3 regions of the Rahnella aquatilis CIP 78.65 genome follow, and region 3 is predicted to be linked to each of the others. Evidence: predicted binding sites of a transcription regulator. Region 3 holds the regulator's gene; each other region holds the start of a gene.
The links. The regulator PurR, encoded in region 3, represses purine synthesis genes. The targets are predictions, from matches to a motif close to CANGCAAACGTTTGCNTG.
Positions count from the first base shown of each region.

Region 1: a site for PurR is predicted at 3,718-3,735, ahead of cvpA (colicin V production protein). Genes of this name have one in related genera too.
Region 2: a site for PurR is predicted at 2,982-2,999, ahead of purL (phosphoribosylformylglycinamidine synthase). Genes of this name have one in related genera too.

Region 1 covers NC_016818.1:1,342,063-1,348,941, forward strand. The annotation lists gene RAHAQ2_RS06275 (DedA family protein) at 1-25, shown strand, start outside; gene accD (acetyl-CoA carboxylase, carboxyltransferase subunit beta) at 288-1,202, shown strand; gene folC (bifunctional tetrahydrofolate synthase/dihydrofolate synthase) at 1,391-2,677, shown strand; gene dedD (cell division protein DedD) at 2,667-3,455, shown strand; gene cvpA (colicin V production protein) at 3,804-4,295, shown strand; gene purF (amidophosphoribosyltransferase) at 4,326-5,843, shown strand; gene RAHAQ2_RS06305 (UbiX family flavin prenyltransferase) at 5,974-6,546, shown strand; gene argT (lysine/arginine/ornithine ABC transporter substrate-binding protein ArgT) at 6,869-6,879, shown strand, end outside.
Region 2 covers NC_016818.1:3,713,265-3,720,143, forward strand. The annotation lists gene purL (phosphoribosylformylglycinamidine synthase) at 1-2,885, opposite strand, end outside; gene mltF (membrane-bound lytic murein transglycosylase MltF) at 3,164-4,624, shown strand; gene tadA (tRNA adenosine(34) deaminase TadA) at 4,643-5,200, opposite strand; gene yfhb (phosphatidylglycerophosphatase C) at 5,242-5,880, opposite strand; gene RAHAQ2_RS16895 (PTS transporter subunit EIIC) at 5,885-6,879, opposite strand, start outside.
Region 3 covers NC_016818.1:3,026,552-3,033,430, reverse strand. The annotation lists gene punC (purine nucleoside transporter PunC) at 1-862, opposite strand, end outside; gene punR (DNA-binding transcriptional activator PunR) at 999-1,904, shown strand; gene purR (HTH-type transcriptional repressor PurR) at 1,940-2,965, opposite strand; gene cydH (cytochrome bd-I oxidase subunit CydH) at 3,236-3,388, shown strand; gene RAHAQ2_RS13590 (C40 family peptidase) at 3,554-4,453, opposite strand; gene RAHAQ2_RS26130 (hypothetical protein) at 4,807-4,935, shown strand; gene RAHAQ2_RS13585 (Grx4 family monothiol glutaredoxin) at 4,916-5,257, shown strand; gene rnt (ribonuclease T) at 5,349-6,065, opposite strand; gene gloA (lactoylglutathione lyase) at 6,158-6,565, opposite strand; gene nemA (alkene reductase) at 6,728-6,879, opposite strand, start outside.

The DNA.
Region 1 (6,879 bases), 1.7 Mb from region 3:
CAAAGAAAGGCGTCAGCAGGATTAATCCCGGACGTTTTTTACGCAAGCGCTTTAAAATTTAAGGCATTAAACCTGAGGGTAAGACCAGTTTTTTATCCACAGTGTCTGGCCGTTATGGTTTAATGAGCGACAATTTATGGTCTGTTCCTGCGAACAACCCTTCTGTGGCGCGGTGTGTGAGGTTTTTTATCACCCCGCACACAGGTGATTTTGGGTAGGTTTCAGGGGACTTGTTACAGCATGAACAGCGGACTGGCTTCGGCCGGGTTCAAACAGAAAGGTTATCGATGAGCTGGATTGAACGAATTCTTAGTAAGAGCACTGACTCGCAAACCCGTAAGGCCAGTATTCCTGAGGGCGTCTGGACTAAATGTGACAGCTGCGGGCAGGTTCTTTACCGCGCCGAGCTTGAGCGCAATCTCATGGTGTGCCCTAAGTGCGACCACCATATGCGCCTTACCGCGCGTATGCGTCTGTCCACTTTCATGGATGAGGGCAGTGAGGTTGAGTTAGGCAGCGAGCTTGAGCCTAAAGATGTTCTGAAGTTTAAAGATTCCAAGAAATACAAAGATCGCTTGGTTGCAGCACAAAAAGAAACCAACGAAAAAGACGCGATGGTCGTCATGAAAGGTACGCTGTTTGGCATGCCAATCGTGGTCGCATCGTTTGAATTTGCCTTCATGGGCGGTTCAATGGCGTCCGTTGTGGGGGCGCGTTTTGTGCGAGCCGTTGAGCAGGCACTGGAAGATAACTGCCCGCTGGTGTGTTTCTCTGCCAGTGGCGGCGCCCGTATGCAGGAAGCGCTGATGTCGCTGATGCAGATGGCGAAAACCAGTGCAGCACTGGCGAAATTACAGGAACGCGGCTTGCCGTACATTTCTGTTCTGACTGACCCGACCATGGGCGGTGTTTCTGCCAGTCTGGCGATGCTGGGCGATATTAACGTCGCTGAGCCGAAAGCGCTGATCGGTTTCGCCGGTCCACGCGTTATCGAGCAGACCGTTCGCGAAAAACTGCCGCCGGGCTTCCAGCGCAGTGAGTTCCTGATCGAAAAAGGTGCGATTGATATGATCGTACGTCGTCCTGAAATGCGAGCCAAACTGGGCAGCGTTCTGGCGAAACTGACCGGGCAACCGGAGCCAAAAGTGGCTGACGTCCATGTGGCTGTCAACGGTTCTGCCGCTGACAACCAGGATGCCTGATCGAACAGGGTAAACGCCGGTCAGTTATTCGGGCGGCCATCGCATGTTGTGCCGCCCACACTGTTTTTCTGCAAAACAGACAGCCGTGCTTTTACTCTGTTGGTATGATCTGACAAAGAGGGCATTGCCTGCTGTCACAGTCTGGTGATGTAGTGTCGAAGTGGACCTGACAAGGTTGAACGGGACTCATGCAAAATCAACTTATTCCCCAAGCCACGTCGCCTTTGGCCACGTGGCTTTATTATCTCGAACATCTCCACTCTCAGGCTATTGAGCTTGGCCTTGATCGGGTCAAAGCGGTTGCCGCGAAACTCGATTTACTGACGCCTGCGCCGCTGGTTTTCACCGTAGCCGGAACCAACGGCAAAGGCACCACCTGTGCGACGCTGGAGTCCATTCTGATGGCGGCGGGTTACCGTGTGGGCGTTTACAGCTCCCCGCATCTGGTGCGTTACACCGAACGTGTCCGGATTCAGGGGGAAGAATTAGCGGAATCTGCGCATTGCGAATCTTTTGCGGTGCTGGAAGCTGGCCGTGGCGATATCTCGCTGACCTATTTTGAATACGGTACATTGTCGGCGTTGCAGCTGTTTAAACAGGCTACGCTGGATGTGGTGATACTTGAAGTCGGGCTGGGCGGGCGTCTGGACGCGACCAATATTGTCGATGCCAGCGTGGCTGTCGTTACCAGCATTGCGCTCGATCATACCGACTGGCTGGGTTCTGACCGCGAAAGCATTGGCCGCGAAAAAGCCGGTATTTTCCGTAGCGGTAAACCGGCCGTGGTCGGTGAGCCGGAGATGCCGCAATCTATTGCTGCCGTTGCGCAGGAAAAACACGCTGATTTACATCGCCGTGATGTCAACTGGCATTTTTCTGCGGATGCCGGACAGTGGCGCTGGGCAGCGCTGGAAGAAGGCCATGAGGTTAACGGGCTGGAGGGTTTACCGTTGCCAAATGTCCCGCTGGCTAACGCCGCGACCGCGCTGGCCGCGCTGCATTATTCCACCCTGGATATTCCTGAAGCCGCGTTGCGCGCTGGTTTACAGCGCGCGGCCTTGCCGGGGCGTTTCCAGACGGTGAGTGAATCACCTCGTCTGATCCTGGATGTCGCGCACAACCCGCATGCGGCGGCGTATCTGGCCGGACGCCTGGCGGAACAGCCACGTAATGGCGGCAAAGTACGCGCCGTCGTCGGAATGTTGAAAGACAAAGATATTGCCGGTACGCTGGCTTGCCTGTCGCCTCAGGTGGATGAATGGTATTGCGCGCCGCTGGAAGGCCCGCGCGGGGCCAGTGTTGAAGAACTGACGGCACATCTGCCGCAGGCGCACCAGTTTGATGATGTGGAGTCTGCCTGGAAACAGGCTATGCAGGAGGCGGCTCCTCAGGATATTGTGATTGTCTGCGGCTCGTTCCATACCGTAGCTCACGTAATGGATGCTATAGACACGGGGAAAACCAGTGGCAAGTAAGTTTCAAAATCGTCTGGTCGGGACGGTCATTCTGGTGGCGCTGGGCGTCATCATTTTGCCCGGTTTACTCGACGGCAAGAAAAAGCATTACGAAGACGAATTTGCGTCTATTCCATTGGTGCCAAAACCGGGTGATGTTGAGGAACAGGATTCGGTGCCACCGGTCACGCAATCTTTGCCTGCTCAGCCGCCGGAAGGTGCTGATCAGGCCATGAACGGCGAACCGGACATGGAGAGTTCAGCCAACAATACCAATGCCGCGAATCAGGGCAATGTGGCACCCGGCAACACCACAATAGAAGCTCCGCCGGCCACCACGCTGCCTGAACAGAAAAAACCGGTACAGACCGCGCCGGTCAAACCTGCGCCTCAGAAGCCAAAAACGATTGAACCTAAACCGATGGTGGAAGCTAAGCCCACGGTGAAACCGAAGCCTGTGGAGCAGCCGAAACCGGCCGAACAACCGAAGGCGGTTGCCGAACAACCTAAACCGGTTGAACAGCCGAAGGCTGCGCCGGAAGAAAAAGCGCCAGCAGGGCAGTCTTATGTGGTGCAACTTGGCGCACTGAAAAATGCCGCCAAAGCCAATGAGATTGTGGCAAATCTGCGGTTGTCTGGTTTCCGTGCTTACACCGTTCCGGCCACACCGGTTCAGGGGCAGATCACGCGCCTGTACGTCGGCCCGGATGCCTCGAAGCAGAAGCTTGAAGCGTCACTTCCGCAACTGCAACAGCTGAGTGGATTAGGTGGGCAGGTTCGCGCATACAGCGCGCACTGACTTTGCTCCTCCCCCTGCGAAGGGGGAGGCTGGGAGGGGGTTTAGCAGGCAGCGTTAGATTCAGAGTTGCCCTTAATACCCCACCCCAAACCCTCCTTTTGCAGGGGAGGGAGTTGATAAATACATAAAAAATACCACGGAGGGCACAAGCGATTTGTGCCCTTTTTCTATAAGATCCTCTGGCTGGATTTTTATAGGTTTATGCTGCGATTGAGGTTTTTTTAATCGCTATTATTAATTTGTCTGACCGGCTGATTTCCCCTACGCAAACGTTTTCTTTTTCTGTTAGAATTCGCCGCGAACGGGATGCCGGGGCAGATGTGACTGGATTAGACACTGGAATAGTTAATGGTCTGGATTGATTACGTCATTATTGCGGTTATCGGATTTTCTGCTTTAGTCAGTTTAATCCGTGGCTTTGTTCGTGAGGCTTTATCGCTGGTAACCTGGGCTTGCGCCTTTTTTGTTGCCAGCCATTATTACCCTTACCTCGCCATCTACTTCACACGTTTCGAAGATGAGTTAGTTCGAAACGGGATCGCAATTGCCATCTTGTTCATCGCGACGTTGATCGTAGGTGCAATTGTCAACTATGTGATTGGCTCACTGGTTGAAAGAACCGGGTTGTCCGGCACTGACAGGGTGTTAGGTGTGTGCTTCGGCGCACTGCGCGGGGTGTTAATCGTCTCCGCGATGCTGTTCTTCCTCGATACTTTTACCGGTTTTTCACAAAGTGAAGACTGGAAACAATCCCAGTTGATCCCACAGTTCAGTTATATCATCAGGTGGTTCTTTGACTACCTGCAGAGCACGTCGAGTTTCTTGCCAAAACATATTTAGTTTTGGCAGCGCTGAAGAGGAAAAGACAACATGTGCGGTATTGTCGGTATCGCCGGTTTCATGCCGGTAAACCAGTCGATTTATGACGCGTTAACGGTGTTACAACACCGTGGTCAGGATGCCGCAGGCATCACCACCATCGATGCGAATAATAACTTCCGTTTACGTAAAGCGAATGGCCTGGTGAAGGATGTTTTCGAAGCCCGCCATATGCAACGCTTACAGGGCAACATGGGTATCGGCCATGTGCGCTACCCAACGGCTGGCAGTTCCAGCGCTTCAGAAGCTCAACCTTTTTACGTCAACTCTCCGTTCGGCATCACCCTTGCCCATAACGGTAACCTGACCAATGCTCACGAATTGCGCAGCAACCTGTTCGAAGGGCAGCGTCGTCATGTGAACACCACGTCCGATTCTGAGATCCTGCTGAATATTCTGGCGAGTGAACTGGATCGTTTCCAGCATTACCCGCTGGAAGCTGACAACATTTTTGCTGCGGTTGCCGCAGTGAATCTGAAAATCCGTGGTGCTTACGCGTGTGTGGCGATGATTATCGGCCACGGCATGCTGGCGTTCCGTGACCCGCACGGTATCCGTCCGCTGGTCATCGGTAAACGTACGCTGGAAGATGGCCGTAACGAGTACATGGTGGCTTCTGAGAGTGTGGCGCTTGATACGCTGGGCTTTGAGTTCCTGCGCGACGTTGCGCCGGGCGAAGCGGTGTACATCACCGAAAAAGGTCAGCTGTTCACCCGCATGTGCGCGGAGAACCCGCAGTACAATCCGTGCCTGTTCGAATACGTCTATTTCGCGCGTCCGGATTCCTTCATCGATAAAATTTCCGTCTACAGCGCCCGTGTCCGTATGGGTGAAAAGCTGGGCGCGAAAATTGCCCGTGAATGGGAAGACCTGGATATCGACGTGGTGATCCCGATCCCGGAAACCTCCTGTGATATCGCGCTGGAAATTGCCCGTATTCTGGATAAACCTTACCGTCAGGGGTTTGTGAAAAACCGCTATGTGGGTCGCACCTTTATCATGCCGGGCCAGCAGGAACGTCGTAAATCTGTACGTCGTAAACTGAATGCTAACCGCGCTGAATTCCGTGATAAAAACGTGCTGCTGGTGGATGACTCCATCGTACGCGGTACGACTTCTCAGCAGATTGTTGAGATGGCGCGTGAAGCCGGGGCGCGACGTGTTTATCTGGCGTCTGCGGCACCGGAAATTCGTTTCCCGAATGTTTACGGTATCGATATGCCAAGCGCCAACGAGCTGATTGCTCATGGCCGTGAAGTCAGCGAAATCAATCAGATGATTGGTGCCGATGCCTTAATCTTCCAGGATCTGAGCGACCTTATCGCGGCAGTGAAAGAAGATAATATGGATATCGAGAAATTCGAATGTTCAGTCTTCGACGGTGTTTACGTCACCAAGGACGTTGACCAGAACTATCTGGAATACCTCGAAGCCCTGCGCAACGATGACGCTCAGGCGTTGCGTGGTCAGCAGGAAGCTGAAAACCTCGAGATGCATAACGAAGGCTAATCTGCCCGTTGCTGGCATTCTCTCAGGCGCGCCCCTCCGGTGAACACCGGGCGGGCGCGTTTTTTTATGCCTGAATTTATGTCAGTATTGGCACCACCGGGTCCGGGTTCATTTTTCTAAGGCAGTGTTCATGAAACAACTTATCGTCGGTATTTCCGGCGCCAGCGGCGCAATCTATGGTGTCAGGCTCTTGCAGGTATTGCAGAGCGTACCGGATATCGAAACACATCTGGTGATGAGCAATGCGGCCCGCCAGACGCTGACACTGGAAACCGATCTCACACTGCGCGACGTTCAGGCGCTGGCGGATGTGGTACATGATTCCCGCGATATCGCAGCCAGCATTTCTTCCGGTTCTTTTAAAACTGCCGGCATGGTGATTTTACCCTGCTCGATCAAAACGCTCTCCGGCATCGTGAACAGTTACACCGACGGCCTGCTGACCCGTGCGGCGGACGTGGTGCTGAAAGAACATCGCCGTCTGGTGTTGTGTGTGCGCGAAACGCCGCTGCATCTCGGTCATCTGCGTCTGATGACGCAGGCCGCAGAGCTTGGCGCAATCATTATGCCGCCGGTCCCGGCGTTTTATCATCGCCCGGCCTCGGTGGAAGATATTATTGATCAGACGGTAAACCGGGTGATTGATCAGTTTGATATCGAACTGCCGGAAGACTTATTTGTTCGATGGCAGGGCAGCCACTAAACTTTCACGTCCCAATACGCACCCATTTCGCGCACTTCCGTTACATTGCACCAACAATGATCACAATTTGATTCATTGAGGTGCAGTGTTAAATCCCCCTTCAGCTATTCTTCCCTCAGACCTTTGAAAACTTTCATTATCCCGATGCTTTTTTGACCGGTTTTCACTCTCCCGCTGCGGAAAATCGCGATGCAGAGAAACGGCACGAAAAGTGCATGAGAAAACCTGGCAAAAAGCCATTTGCATCGTTCAGCAAACTATAAAAAGACGTTCATTCACGCACACACAACCACAACAGATGAATAATCACTGAGGCTAATGTATGAAAAAGTT
Region 2 (6,879 bases), 690 kb from region 3:
CCGGTTTCAACAGTCCCGAGGTAATGCGTACAATCCGCCAGACCAAAGTCGGCCAGCGTTTTCTCAACGGCTTCACGGTCAGACGCACGCACCTGAATCACGGCACCCAGTTCTTCGTTGAACAGCGCGGCCAGCGAATCGTTGCCCAGCGCCGCGATATCTGCGGTCAGGCCGCAATGCCCTGCGAAGGCCATTTCAGCCAGCGTCACCAGCAAACCACCGTCGGAGCGGTCATGGTATGCCAGCAATTTTTGCTCAGAAACCAGAGCCTGCATGGCGTTGAAGAAGCCGCCAAGTTGCTCTGCGCTGCGAACGTCAGCAGGCGTGTTACCGAGCTGACGGTAAACCTGCGCCAGCGCCGTTGCGCCCAGAGCGTTATGGCCGGCCCCCAGATCCACCAGCAGCAACGCGGTGTCACCTTTGTCGGTACGCAGTTGCGGCGTCACGGTATGGCGGACATCTTCGACACGGGCAAACGCGGTGATCACCAGTGACAGCGGAGAGGTCATCTCGCGTTGTTCGTTACCTTCCTGCCAGCGGGTTTTCATCGACATGGAGTCTTTTCCCACCGGGATGGTAATGCCCAGCGCCGGACAAAGCTCTTCGCCTACCGCTTTCACGGCGGCGTATAAACCGGCATCTTCTCCCGGATGACCGGCCGCAGACATCCAGTTAGCAGAAAGCTTAACGCGTTTCAGGCTGCCGATTTCTACCGCCGCGATATTCGTCAGTGCTTCGCCAACGGCCATGCGACCGGAAGCGGCAAAGTCCAGCAAAGCAACCGGAGCACGTTCGCCCAGTGACATCGCTTCGCCGTGGTAGCTGTCGAGGCTGGCGGTGGTGACTGCGCAGTCGGCTACCGGGATCTGCCACGGGCCGACCATCTGGTCACGCGCGACCATACCGGTGACAGTGCGGTCGCCGATGGTGATCAGGAAGGTTTTCTCGGCAACGGCAGGCAGATGCAGAACACGATTTACCGCTTCAGCAATCTGGATATTTTCTGCATTCAGGTCATCGCCTTTCGCTTTCAGCGTGGTGACGTCGCGGGTCATTTTTGGCGTTTTGCCCAGCAGGACATCCAGCGGCATATCAATTGGCTGGTTATCGAAATGGCTGTCTTCCAGAGAAAGATGCATTTCTTCGGTGGCTTCACCGATGACCGCATAAGGGGCGCGTTCGCGCTGGCAGATCGCATCGAACTGTTCGAGCTGTGCGGGAGAAACCGCCAGCACGTAACGTTCCTGCGATTCGTTACACCAGACTTCCAGCGGGCTCATGCCCGGCTCGTCGTTCAGGATGTCGCGCAACTGGAAACGGCCGCCACGGTGACCATCACTGACCAGTTCCGGCATCGCGTTGGATAAACCGCCTGCACCGACGTCATGGATAAACAAAATCGGGTTGGCTTCGCCCAGTTGCCAGCAGCGGTCGATGACTTCCTGACAACGACGTTCCATTTCCGGGTTGTCGCGCTGTACGGAAGCAAAATCCAGATCGGCATCAGACTGACCGGACGCCATAGAAGACGCCGCGCCGCCGCCCAGACCGATATTCATCGCCGGACCGCCGAGGACGATCAACTTCGCGCCAACGGTGATTTCACCTTTCTGCACATGATCGGCACGGATGTTGCCGATACCGCCCGCCAGCATGATCGGTTTATGGTAACCACGCAGTTCAGGGCCATTGTGACTGTTGACGTTTTCTTCGTAAGTACGGAAGTAGCCCAGCAGCGCCGGACGACCAAATTCGTTGTTAAATGCTGCGCCGCCCAGCGGGCCGTCGGTCATGATATCCAGCGCGGTAACGATACGATCCGGCTTACCGAAATCTTCTTCCCACGGCTGTTCAAAACCCGGAATCCGCAGGTTAGAAACGGAGAAACCGACCAGTCCGGCTTTCGGTTTTGCGCCGCGACCGGTTGCCCCTTCGTCACGGATTTCACCGCCGGAACCGGTAGCCGCACCCGGCCACGGAGAGATCGCCGTCGGGTGGTTATGGGTTTCTACCTTCATCAGGATATGCGCCTGCTCCTGATGGAAATCGTACAGACCGTCTTTCGCATCGGCATAGAAACGACCGACCTGCGAACCTTCCATCACGGCGGCGTTATCTTTATACGCCGACAGCACGTGATCAGGGGTATGTTCGAAGGTGTTCTTAATCATCTTAAACAGAGATTTCGGCTGCGTTTCACCGTCGATAATCCAGTCTGCGTTGAAGATTTTGTGACGACAGTGTTCTGAGTTGGCCTGTGCGAACATATACAATTCGATGTCCGTCGGGTTGCGCCCCAACGACGTAAAGGCATCCATCAGATAATCAATTTCGTCCTGCGCCAGCGCCAGGCCTAATTTGGTGTTGGCGGCCTCCAGTGCGCCACGGCCTTCGCTGAGGATATCCACATGCTGCACCGGGGCAGGCTGATGCTGCGCAAACAGCGCGCTGGCATCTTCCAGATGGCCAAAGACGGTTTCCATCATACGGTCATGCAGCAATGCGCCCAGTTCGCTCCACTGTGCTTCGGTCAGTTGCGGGGCCTGAACATAAAATGCCAGACCGCGTTCCAGACGCAAAACCTGCGACAGGCCGCAATTATGTGCGATATCGGTAGCTTTGGAAGACCACGGAGAAATGGTGCCGGGGCGCGGGGTAACCAACAGTAAACGACCAGAAGGAGCGTGTTCAGCGAGAGAAGGACCGTATTTCAGGAGGCGTTGTAGCTTGGTTTGTTCGTCCGAATTCAGCGGCGCGCTGACATCGGCAAAGTGTACATATTCGGCGTAGATATCGCTGACCGGAAGGCGGGCTTCCTGACAACGGGACAACAATTTGTTAATGCGAAAAGCCGACAAAGCGGGCGAACCACGCAGTATTTCCATAATGACAGATCTCTCGTCTTCGAAGACACTGACCACAGTGCTTCATTGGGCGCAACAGGGGGAAAACGCGGGCTATTATAAAGAAAGCTGGCGTCCGACGAAACCGTTTGCGCAGGGAAACTTGATATTCATTTATCGCCCTGCAAATCTTGCGGGTATCATGAATAAAGTTGCAGACTGCCGTTTTGTTGAGCAAAATGCGTCAGCACTGGGGATATAACCATACGAACTGCACAGCATAGCGTAAAAAAACAAGAGCGCCGCAGCGAGATAACTATTTGACGCGACTAAAAATTAATTATGTCCTGATGGGGATCGCCGCTCTGTTACTGGCGCTGGCTTTATGGCCGGCAGTCCCGTGGCACAGAGGTGAAGGCGACCAACTGGATCAAATAAAATCCCGTGGAGAATTGCGCGTAAGCACGCTCAATTCTCCACTGACTTTTATGGACACTCCGGAAGGCAATCTCGGCTTCGATTACGAACTGGCGAAACGCTTTGCAGATTATCTGGGCGTGCAGCTGGTCGTGACACAGCGCACCACCATCGAGAGCATGTTTGACGATCTGGATCACGGCAATACTGACATCCTGGCTTCCGGCCTGGTGTACAACAATGAGCGGCTGAAAGGCTACCGTGCTGGTCCGGAATACTATTCCGTTTCCCAGCAGCTGGTTTACCGGCAGGGTGCCGCGCGTCCGAAAAGCTTCGCGGATATCAAAGGTTCGCTGATGGTGTCTGCGGGTAGCGCGCATATCGCCACACTGGAAGCCGCCAGCAAAAAATACCCCGACCTCGCGTGGAGCACGACCGATAAGATGTCACCACGCGATCTGTTGCAGCAGGTCGAGAACGGTAAACTCGATTATACGCTGGGCGACTCGGTTACCATCGCCCTGATGCAGCGCGTTTATCCGCGTCTCGCGGTGGCTTTTGATGCCACTGACGACGAACCTGTGACCTGGTATTACCGCAAGCAGCCTGACGACGACAGTCTTTCTGCCGCCATGCTGGACTTTTTCAGCCAGATTTCAGAAGACGGTACGCTGGAAAAGCTGGATGAGAAATATCTCGGGCACGTGGGTGATTTTGATTACGTCGATACCCGGACTTTCCTCAAAGCCATCGACAGTACGCTGCCGGATTTACAGCCGCTGTTTGAAAAATATGCGGGGAATATTGACTGGCGGTTACTGGCGGCCATCGCCTATCAGGAATCCCACTGGGATCCCCTGGCGAAATCCCCGACCGGCGTACGGGGTGTGATGATGCTGACCCGCGCGACCGCTGGCGGGCTGAACGTAGAAGACCGTACCGATGCCGAACAGAGCATTCGCGGCGGTGCGCAGTATCTGTCGCATCTGATGGATAAAATGCCGGAATCTGTTCCACAGGATGAACGGATCTGGTTTGCACTTGCAGCTTATAACATGGGTTATGGCCATATGCTGGATGCCCGTAAGCTGACGGCGCAGCAAAAAGGCAATCCCGACAGCTGGGCGGATGTGAAGCAACGTCTGCCGATGCTGAATCAGAAACGCTTCTTCAGCCGGACGAATTACGGGTATGCGCGCGGCACGCAGGCATATAACTATGTGGAAAATATCCGTCGATATCAGCTGAGCCTGGTGGGATATCTGATGGAAAAGGAAAAACAGCAGGCACAGAAAGCGGCCTTGCAGGCTCAGTTAGGTCAAGGGTATCCGGTGGTGAATGCACAGGAAGCGCTGGCTCCCTGAGACGGGCAGGCCCGTTTTTCAGCCCTGATCATCCGCCGCATCACCGGCCTGAGCGGCACGTTCTGCCCGTCGCAGTGCTTTTTTCTGGCTGCGGCGAAAACGAAAAAACGCACTCAGTTGTTGCGAACAGGCTTCTGCCAGTACACCCGCCTTAATCTCCACCTGATGATTCATGCCAGGATGGCGTAATACATCAAGCAAAGAGCCCGCAGCACCGGTTTTGGCATCAGCGGCACCATACACTACGCGGCGGATCCGGCTGTGGATCATCGCCCCTGCGCACATCACACAAGGTTCCAGCGTGACGTACAGTGTGGCGTCGAGCAGACGATAATTTTGTACGGCGTTGCCACCCTGACGTAAAGCCATGATTTCCGCGTGCGCTGTCGGATCATGATGGCCGATAGACCGGTTCCAGCCTTCGCCAATCACCTGATTGTCTAAAACCAGTACCGCACCCACCGGCACTTCGCCCTCGTCCTGCGCTTTGAGCGCCAGAGTCATGGCATGTTGCATCCAGTGTTCATCATCATTGATTACTGCCAACTCTGCGTCTGCCACTTCTACCTCAATCATTTTTTACCGGCAGACATTTTATCTGATTTTTGCGCTGGCCGTTATTCCAGTTGCTGTAACTCACCCTGTTTACTGACGCGAAAACGGTGCTCGCAAAAGAACAACAACGGATTGTCCTGTTTGCTGTCGCTGTATCCGCTGTACAGCTTAAGCGGTGAGCCAATGCGGCTTTCGAGTTGCACGACTTTCTCCTCACCCAGGCAACGCAAGGTCAACACCCATCCGCCTTTGCCACGGGCAATCCGGCTGCCGACCAGACGAACCTTCGGCAAAAACAGGGAAGTATGATAAACCTGCTTCACCAGATTTTCCGGTGACCCGGTGATCAGCCAGACTTCAGTATCATCGCTGTCGAGATATTCACGCAGCCTGCGCTGCACCACCGGAAACTCCACCACTTTCTCGCGAAACGCGGCGACAAATTGCAGCTCCAGTGCTTTCAGGCGTGCTTCACCGTGGCCGAAGGTAATCGACCACAGTAACAGGCTCATTGGCCAGCGTGCGGCGCGCCCGTGGATAAACAGTCCGATCCCCACCAGCGGCAGAACCGGGACGACTAAAATCAGATTCTGCGGCATCCGCCTCAACAAAAACCGCAGAAAGCTGCCGAACATATCCTGCTGGTGCAGCGTGCCATCAAGATCAAAAAAGACTACCCGCCGATCAGGCTTCGTACTCAATCCGTTACTCCTCGGGATCGTTGAACCCCATCAACCAGGTAAAAATAAAACCAGCCAATACCGTAATGACTAAACCCGTCAGATACAACACCACTTTGCCGGAAATAATGGTCAGCGCCAGCGGCAGCCCGGAAATGCCAAACGTGATGACTGTCGCGACTTTCCAGTAACAGATTAGCGCACCACCGACGGCTCCGCCCAAACATGCGCCAATAAAAGGCCGGCCGAGCGGCAGTGTGACACCGAATATCAGCGGTTCACCGATGCCGAGAATACCCACCGGCAGCGCGCCTTTAATCACTTTTTTTAGCCGCGCGTTGCGGGTTTTCATATAAACCGCGATCGCCGCCCCTACCTGCCCCACACCGGCCATCGCTAAAATCGGCAGCAGCGGATTAGAACCATGCGCCTGGATCAGCTCAACGTGGATCGGCACCAGCCCCTGATGCAGTCCGGATAATACCAGCGGCAGAAATGTTCCCGCCAACACCGCGCCCACCAGTAATCCGCCTTTATCGATAGCAATATTGACCCCGTGGGCTATGCCATCCGAAATGTAACCGCCGATGGGTTGCAGGATCACAATCGCCAGCGTGGCGGTGATCAACGTGGTGATCAGCGGATTGAGGATCAGTTCGACAGATTCCGGCAGCCACTGACGCAGCCTTTTCTCCAGCCAGCACATCAGCGCGACGACCAGTAATACGGCAATCACACCGCCGCGACCGGGCTGTAAAGTTTCGCCAAACAGGGTAATTTGCGCCAGCGCCGGACTGGAGAGAATCCCCGCCATTACGCCGCCCATGGCCTGAGAACCGCCGAAAACGCGCGCCGCATTCACGCCGACTAAAATATTCATGATGGCAAACACAGCACCACCAAAAATTGCCAGCAGGCCAAGCACATTAGGATAATCAAGAGCAATGGAACCGGCGATATCAGGCCGTTTGAGCAAGTTAATAATGCCCATAATCAGCCCTGAAGCGATAAATGCCGGGA
Region 3 (6,879 bases):
CACAGAACAAAGCCACGATACTGATGCCGTAACCCGCCAGTAACCATGGCAGAATTTTATTGCCGTCCAGCTTGCTGATCAAAACACGGCAACCAAAACCCCCGAGCAGGAAAGCAATAGTCTGCGGAACATAGCTCAGCCCGATGGCACCGGGCGAATAGCCCATGTCGCTAAGGATAAACGGTGAACCCGTCAGCCACGCAAAAAAGCCGGCTGAACAGGCGGCATAAATCATGACATTTCCGCTGTAAACACGCGATTTCAGCAATGTCACAAACCCGGTTTTATCTGCCTTTGCTTGTTTTGCCGGTTTGTTTTCACGCAGAGTCAGCGTCGTCAGCACTAAAATGATGGCAACCGCCGTCAGCAGGGCAAAAATAGCTTCCCAGTCAAAATGATTGAGCACCCACGCACCCAGCAACGGTGCCAGTGCCGGAGAAAGTGCTACTAACGGCATAATGCTGGCGAAGGTTTTTTTAGCTACATCGGCAGAGAAACGGTCAACAACGATTGCCTGCCAGGTGACTGCGGCAGCACAAACCCCCATCGCCTGTAAGAAGCGCAGGGCCAGAAGGGCGCGAACGTTTTCAACCCAGATAACGCCCAGACAGCCGACTGCAAACAATGTCAGGCCAAGAAGCAGGACCGGTTTTCGACCGATCTTGTCCGACAGCGGCCCCCATAACAACTGGCCGAGAGCAAATCCGCCAAGAAAAATGCTCAGACTTGCGCTGATCATCCCCGGACTGGTCATCAGGCTGGTTTGCATGGTGCTGAACGCAGGCAGATACATATCGGTGGCTAAAAAGCCCAGCATGCTCAGTCCCGCAAGATAGAGCATAAATCCAAAGGAGGGTTTCATTATCGTCTCGTTAATTTATTTATTGCAGATGATGTGACGCAGATTACGTACCGGAGGCGGAGTTTAACGCTTTGATAACAGGCTTGTGAAACGCTAATATTTGCACACTGCTATCAAAAATATTGAAGGCTGAATTATGTGGTCAGAATACACCCTTGAAGTGGTTGATGCCGTGGCAAGAACCGGCAGTTTTAGTGCGGCAGCGCAAGACTTGCACCGCGTGCCTTCGGCTATCAGCTATACCGTCCGTCAGCTTGAGCAGTGGCTGGCCGTGCCGTTGTTTGAACGTCGCCACCGGGAGGTAGTGCTGACGCCTGCAGGCAAGGTTTTTGTCGATGAAGCGCGGATTCTGACAAAAAAAATGATAGCCACACGCCGGCAGTGTCAGCAGGTGGCGAACGGCTGGCGCGGCGAATTACGTGTGGCGGTCGACCGGATTGTAAAACCTGCACGAACACGGCGTCTGGTGCTCGATTTTTACCACCATTTTGCGGATACCGAACTCATTATTCACTCGGAAGTGTTTAATGGTGTCTGGGATGCGCTGGTCGACGGGCGTGCAGACGTGGCGATCGGTGCCACGCGCGCGATACCCGTTGGCGGGCGCTTCAGTTTTCGTGACATGGGATTTATGGACTGGCATTGCGTCGTCAGCCCGCAACATCCGCTGGCGCAATTATCCGGCGCACTGAATGATGATCAACTGCGGCCTTATCCGGCACTCTGTCTGGAAGATACTTCCCGGACATTGCCTAAGCGTGATACCTGGACGCTGGATAATCAGCGGCGCCTGGTCGTGCCAGACTGGACCTGCGCGCTGGAGTGCCTGACCGAAGGTTTATGCGTGGGGATGATGCCGGTTCACCGCGTCACGCCGTGGATAGAACAGAAGAAGTTGCAGGTGCTGACGCTGGAAAATAGGTTCCCGGACAGTCCGTGCTGTCTGACGTGGGATCAAAGCAATCCGTCACCCTCACTGGCCTGGTTACTGGACTATATGGGCGAGACAGAAACGATGAATCAGGAATGGCTGCGTGATTAAAAAAAACGCCTGCACAGGCAGGCGTTCGATATCTGTTAACGGCGGTAATCGCGGTACGGACCGTCGGCGACTGAACGTCGCTCGACCAGTTTCGGATGTACCTCGATGGTCTGAGACTCTTCACGTTTACTGACAATTCTGTCCAGCAACATGGTAAAGGCCATTTCACCCAGACGTTCTTTCGGCTGATGCACGGTTGTCAGCGCCGGAGAGAAATAACGGGCATTACGCACATTGTCGTAACCGATCACAGAAATATCCTGAGGAACGCGAAGGCCCAGTTCGTCTGCGGCACAAATGGCGCCCATTGCCATCACATCGCCGCCACAGAAGACGGCAGTGGGGCGATGCTTTTGCATCAGAATTTTATGCATCGCCTGATAGCCCGATTCCGGCTCGAAATCGCCCTGAACCACCCACTCCTCACGAAGCGGAATATTGGCTTCGGTCAGTGCTTTCACAAACCCCTGGAAGCGGCCGCCGCCGGTATTACGTGCAAGTTGTCCCGGGATCACGCCAATATCACGATGACCGCGTTCAATCAGATAACGCCCGGCCATGTAACCGCCTTCGAAAGCATTATCAATAATGCTGTCGGTGAAGTTTTTACGCGCTTCGCCCCAGTCCATGACCACCATGGGAATGGCGCGGTGCTCCTCGAGCATATTAAGCAATTCATCAGGATATTCTGCGCACATCACCAGCAAGCCGTCGACGCGCTTTTGCGCCAGCATCTGCAGATAGGCTTGTTGTTTCTCCAGATTATTATGCGAGTTACATAAAATCAGCGTATAGCCTTTGGAGAAGCAACTGTTTTCCACGGCCTCAATCACTTCGGCAAAATAGGGCGCTTCGCTGGATGTCGCCAGCAGGCCGATCGTTTTAGTGTTATTGACCTTCAGACTCCGGGCGACAGCACTCGGCGAGTAATGTAGCTCTTTGATTGCAAGGAGAACCGCGTCTTTGGTTTCTTCGGCGACGAAACGTGTTTTATTGATGACGTGCGACACGGTTGTAGTGGAAACGCCAGCGCGCTTTGCGACATCTTTAATCGTTGCCATGTAAACAATGACTCCTGAACTCACGTGTTTCAGCACGTTAGCATTATGTTAATCGTTTGCTTGCGTGGATCTCACTGCTGGCTTCTAAAAGGGCAGTCAAATCGTTGGGTGGATTCTTCAGAATGAGGCGTGAAATGCTCTCGGGTGAAATCAACCGGCACACAGGCGTGTTAACCGACAATTTTCTCTTATAATGCAGGAAAGTGGAAGCAAAATTCTCAGGAACGCCTTGTCATTCAACACAAGATTTTAAAGGTTAATTATGAGAAAATGCGTTGGCACACAATGAGTGTGGCTTTAAAAATGCCACAATTTGATCCGAAAGGGGGTTTGATGGACAGCAACCTGAAATTATCGTTGATCACCACGGTATGCGCTTTGCTTATGATTATTGCTTTCAGCTTCACCGCAGTGATGAACTGATTCATTAAGTGATCCGCCATAAAAAAGGGCGATTCCTGTTGCAGGGATCGCCCTTTTCAATTTTACGCACTGACCGTTACCGCTGATACTCTTCCCTGCATAAACGCTTCGTTAAATGCTATTCAATGGCTGATTAGCGAAACTTCAGACTTAACGAATTGTTTATTATCGGATCGTTTTCGGGGTCATTACCCGACGTGCGCCCACATAGTGATCTTGCCAGTAATCATCGCCGAGAGAGGTGATTTTAATGTCTTCGCCTGTTCTCGGAGACTGAATAAACTTGCCGTTACCCACATAAACACCAACATGGTCTGCTGCGCCGCGGTTATTGATTCTGAAGAATACCAGATCACCGCTTTCAAGTTCGCCGCGTTTGACCGGAGCCGCATCGCGCAGGTGATACATTTCATTCGCTGTGCGTGGCATTTTAATGCGGATCAAATCTTTGTAGGCGTAATAGACTAAGCCGCTGCAATCAAAACCGGTATTCGGTGAGGTTCCGCCCCAGCGATACGGTTTTCCTACCTGATGCATCAGTTTGGTCATGGCCGTTTGCTGGGCATGCTGATAGCGTTTTTTATGTGTTGCACTGAGCGTAATCGGTTTGCTGTCTTCTTCGGACTTTTTACCTTTGCGGTGCCGGCCATAGGCTTCTTTTTTACTGGCCCTTTCCGTGCTGTTTTTCGCGAGTGCACGGGTTTTAGCGTGTTTCTCTGTTCTGCTTTCGGCCCGGGTGGTCTTCAGTGTCTTTTCTTTTTTACTCTCGGCCCGGGTCGTTCTGACACTTTTCTCCGTTGTGGTCTTTCGTTTAACCAGTTCGGTGCTTTTTACTTTCTTCTTCGAATTCTTGTCCTGAGTTTTTTGTTCTGTCACTGGCGTGATTTTAGTTTTTTTACTGGTTTTCGCGGCAGCTGTTTTTCGCTTTCGCCGTTCTTCCGGCGCAGCCTGATTAACATGACTTTTACGTTGATCGGCAGAGACACGAGTCTGCGGCGATGCATGAGCCATATTCAGAAACAGTTGGGTAAAGAGCAGCACAAAAAGCGTGAACAGTAAGCGCATAGCTTCGTTACCATGAGTGGTAGGTTAAACATCAGGGATGTCAGAGTATTGCCTAAAAGGACCCGACAAAAAAGCACGAATTGCCTCGATTCTAGATCATATTGTGAGAAAAAGTTAATAGCTTTTTTTATGTCGAAATAAACGCCATTTTTAGTCAAAAAAATAACCATTTTTCAGGGTGTTAATATTTAAGTTAAAGAATGGGATTTTGCAAATCTGACGTGATTGATGAACGCCAAAAATGTTATTCTCGATGAATGTTTTAATATGTGAGCCTGAGCGCACACAGTAAAAATTGTTAAATAAAATGCCAGTATTGAGAAAGACCCCACAAAAAATGGCGTTTTTATCTGATGGCTGCCATCGTTACAATAGAAAGCATTGTGATTGTGCACCGTCTCTTTGTGCTGCGCGTGAAGAGTAATGATCGTGACAGCCTGTACCGGCTTGAGGAAGCAAGAAATGACCACTCCGACAATTGAAAAGATTCAGAAGCAAGTTTCTGAAAACCCGATTCTGCTGTACATGAAAGGTTCTCCAAAACTGCCAAGCTGCGGTTTCTCCGCTCAGGCTGTTCAGGCGCTTTCCGCCTGTGGCGAGCGTTTTGCTTACGTGGATATTCTGCAGAACCCGGACATCCGTGCTGAAATGCCCAAATTTGCTAACTGGCCAACGTTCCCGCAATTGTGGGTTGACGGTGAACTGGTGGGCGGCTGCGATATCGTGGTTGAGATGTTCCAGCGCGGCGAATTGCAGCAGTTGATCAAAGAAACCGCTGAAAAATACAAATCTTCTGAAGAGTAATACTCCGGAAGAGTGCCGGTTTTTCGTCCGGTAAATAAAAAGAGCGACATGATGTCGCTCTTTTTTTGTCTTCAGCCCGGCGGAAAAGTCGTTACTGCTGATTTTCTTCCGACGCCGTTTCGTCTTCGGCTTCTTCGTCTGAAAGCGCCAGAGGCCAGCCACCCAGGCGTTTCCAGCGGTTTACCAGTTCACAGAACAGTTCGGCTGTCCGTTCGGTGTCATACAACGCAGAATGTGCCTGACTGCTGTCAAAGATGATACCCGCGCTGATACAGGCTTTTGCCAGCACCGTTTGGCCGAGTACCAGCCCGCTTAATGCGGCGGTATCAAACGTGGCAAAAGGGTGGAACGGATTACGTTTTAACCCGGCACGTTCAGCCGCTGCCATCAGGAAGCTGTGATCAAAATTAGCGTTGTGTGCCACGATGATCGCGCGGTTACAGTTCTGCTCTTTCATCCCTTTGCGGATGACTTTGAAAATCTCGTGCAGGGCTTCATATTCACTGACCGCGCCGCGTAGCGGATTGGTCGGATCGATACCGTTAAATGCCAGCGCTTCCGGCACCAGTATTGCGCCTTCAAAAGGCTCGACGTGAAAATGCACGGTCTCATCGCTTTGCAGCCAGCCGTCCTCATCCATCTTCAGTGTTATTGCCGCAATTTCCAGCAGCGCATCGGTTTTGGCATTAAATCCGGCGGTTTCTACGTCGATAACCACGGGATAAAAACCACGAAAACGGCCTCTCAGGGCGTTAATGTCACTATTCTCGGCCATTAGTTTCTTATCTTCATCGAATTCAGCGCGCATTATGACAAATTTTGCCGCGCCTTGCAGGGTTGTGGCAAAAATCGGGCAATAAAAAAGGGCGCGATTGCGCCCCTGTCAGTGTTCGGGGATGATTAATTACCCAGCCCCTGACCTGCATGTCTGGATTCGATCAACTCAATTTTGTAACCGTCCGGATCTTCGACAAACGCAATAATGGTGGACCCGCCTTTGACCGGGCCCGCTTCACGGGTCACTTTCCCGCCTGCGTTACGAATGTCATCACAGGTTTGTGCGACGTTATCAACGCCCAATGCGATATGACCGTAAGCGGTGCCGATGTCGTAGCTGTCGACGCCCCAGTTATAGGTCAGTTCGATCACTGCACCTTCACTTTCTTCGGTGTAACCGACAAAAGCCAAAGAGTATTTATATTCAGTGTTTTCGCTGGTACGCAGCAAACGCATACCTAAAACATCGGTATAGAAGCTGATAGCACGTTGCAGATCGCCAACACGAAGCATGGTGTGGAGTAAACGCATAGGTTCCTCTTTATTTGCAGGATGAGAATTAACGGGTCAAGCCTAACTGATAGCCGCCGTTTTGTCTGTATAACGGCAACTGCTTGTTGAATGACTGACCAAAAAAAACAGCAGAAGTAGGGCATCTTCTGCTGTAAAGAGTGAATTACGCTTTTTTAATGATTACAGGGTCGGATAGTCGGTATAACCCTGAGCACCGCCGCCGTAGAAAGTTTCCGGCTTGGGTTCGTTAAGTGGCGCGTGAGATTTCAGGCGCTCCACCAGGTCAGGGTTCGCAATATAGCTGCGGCCAAATGCCACGGCATCGATATAGC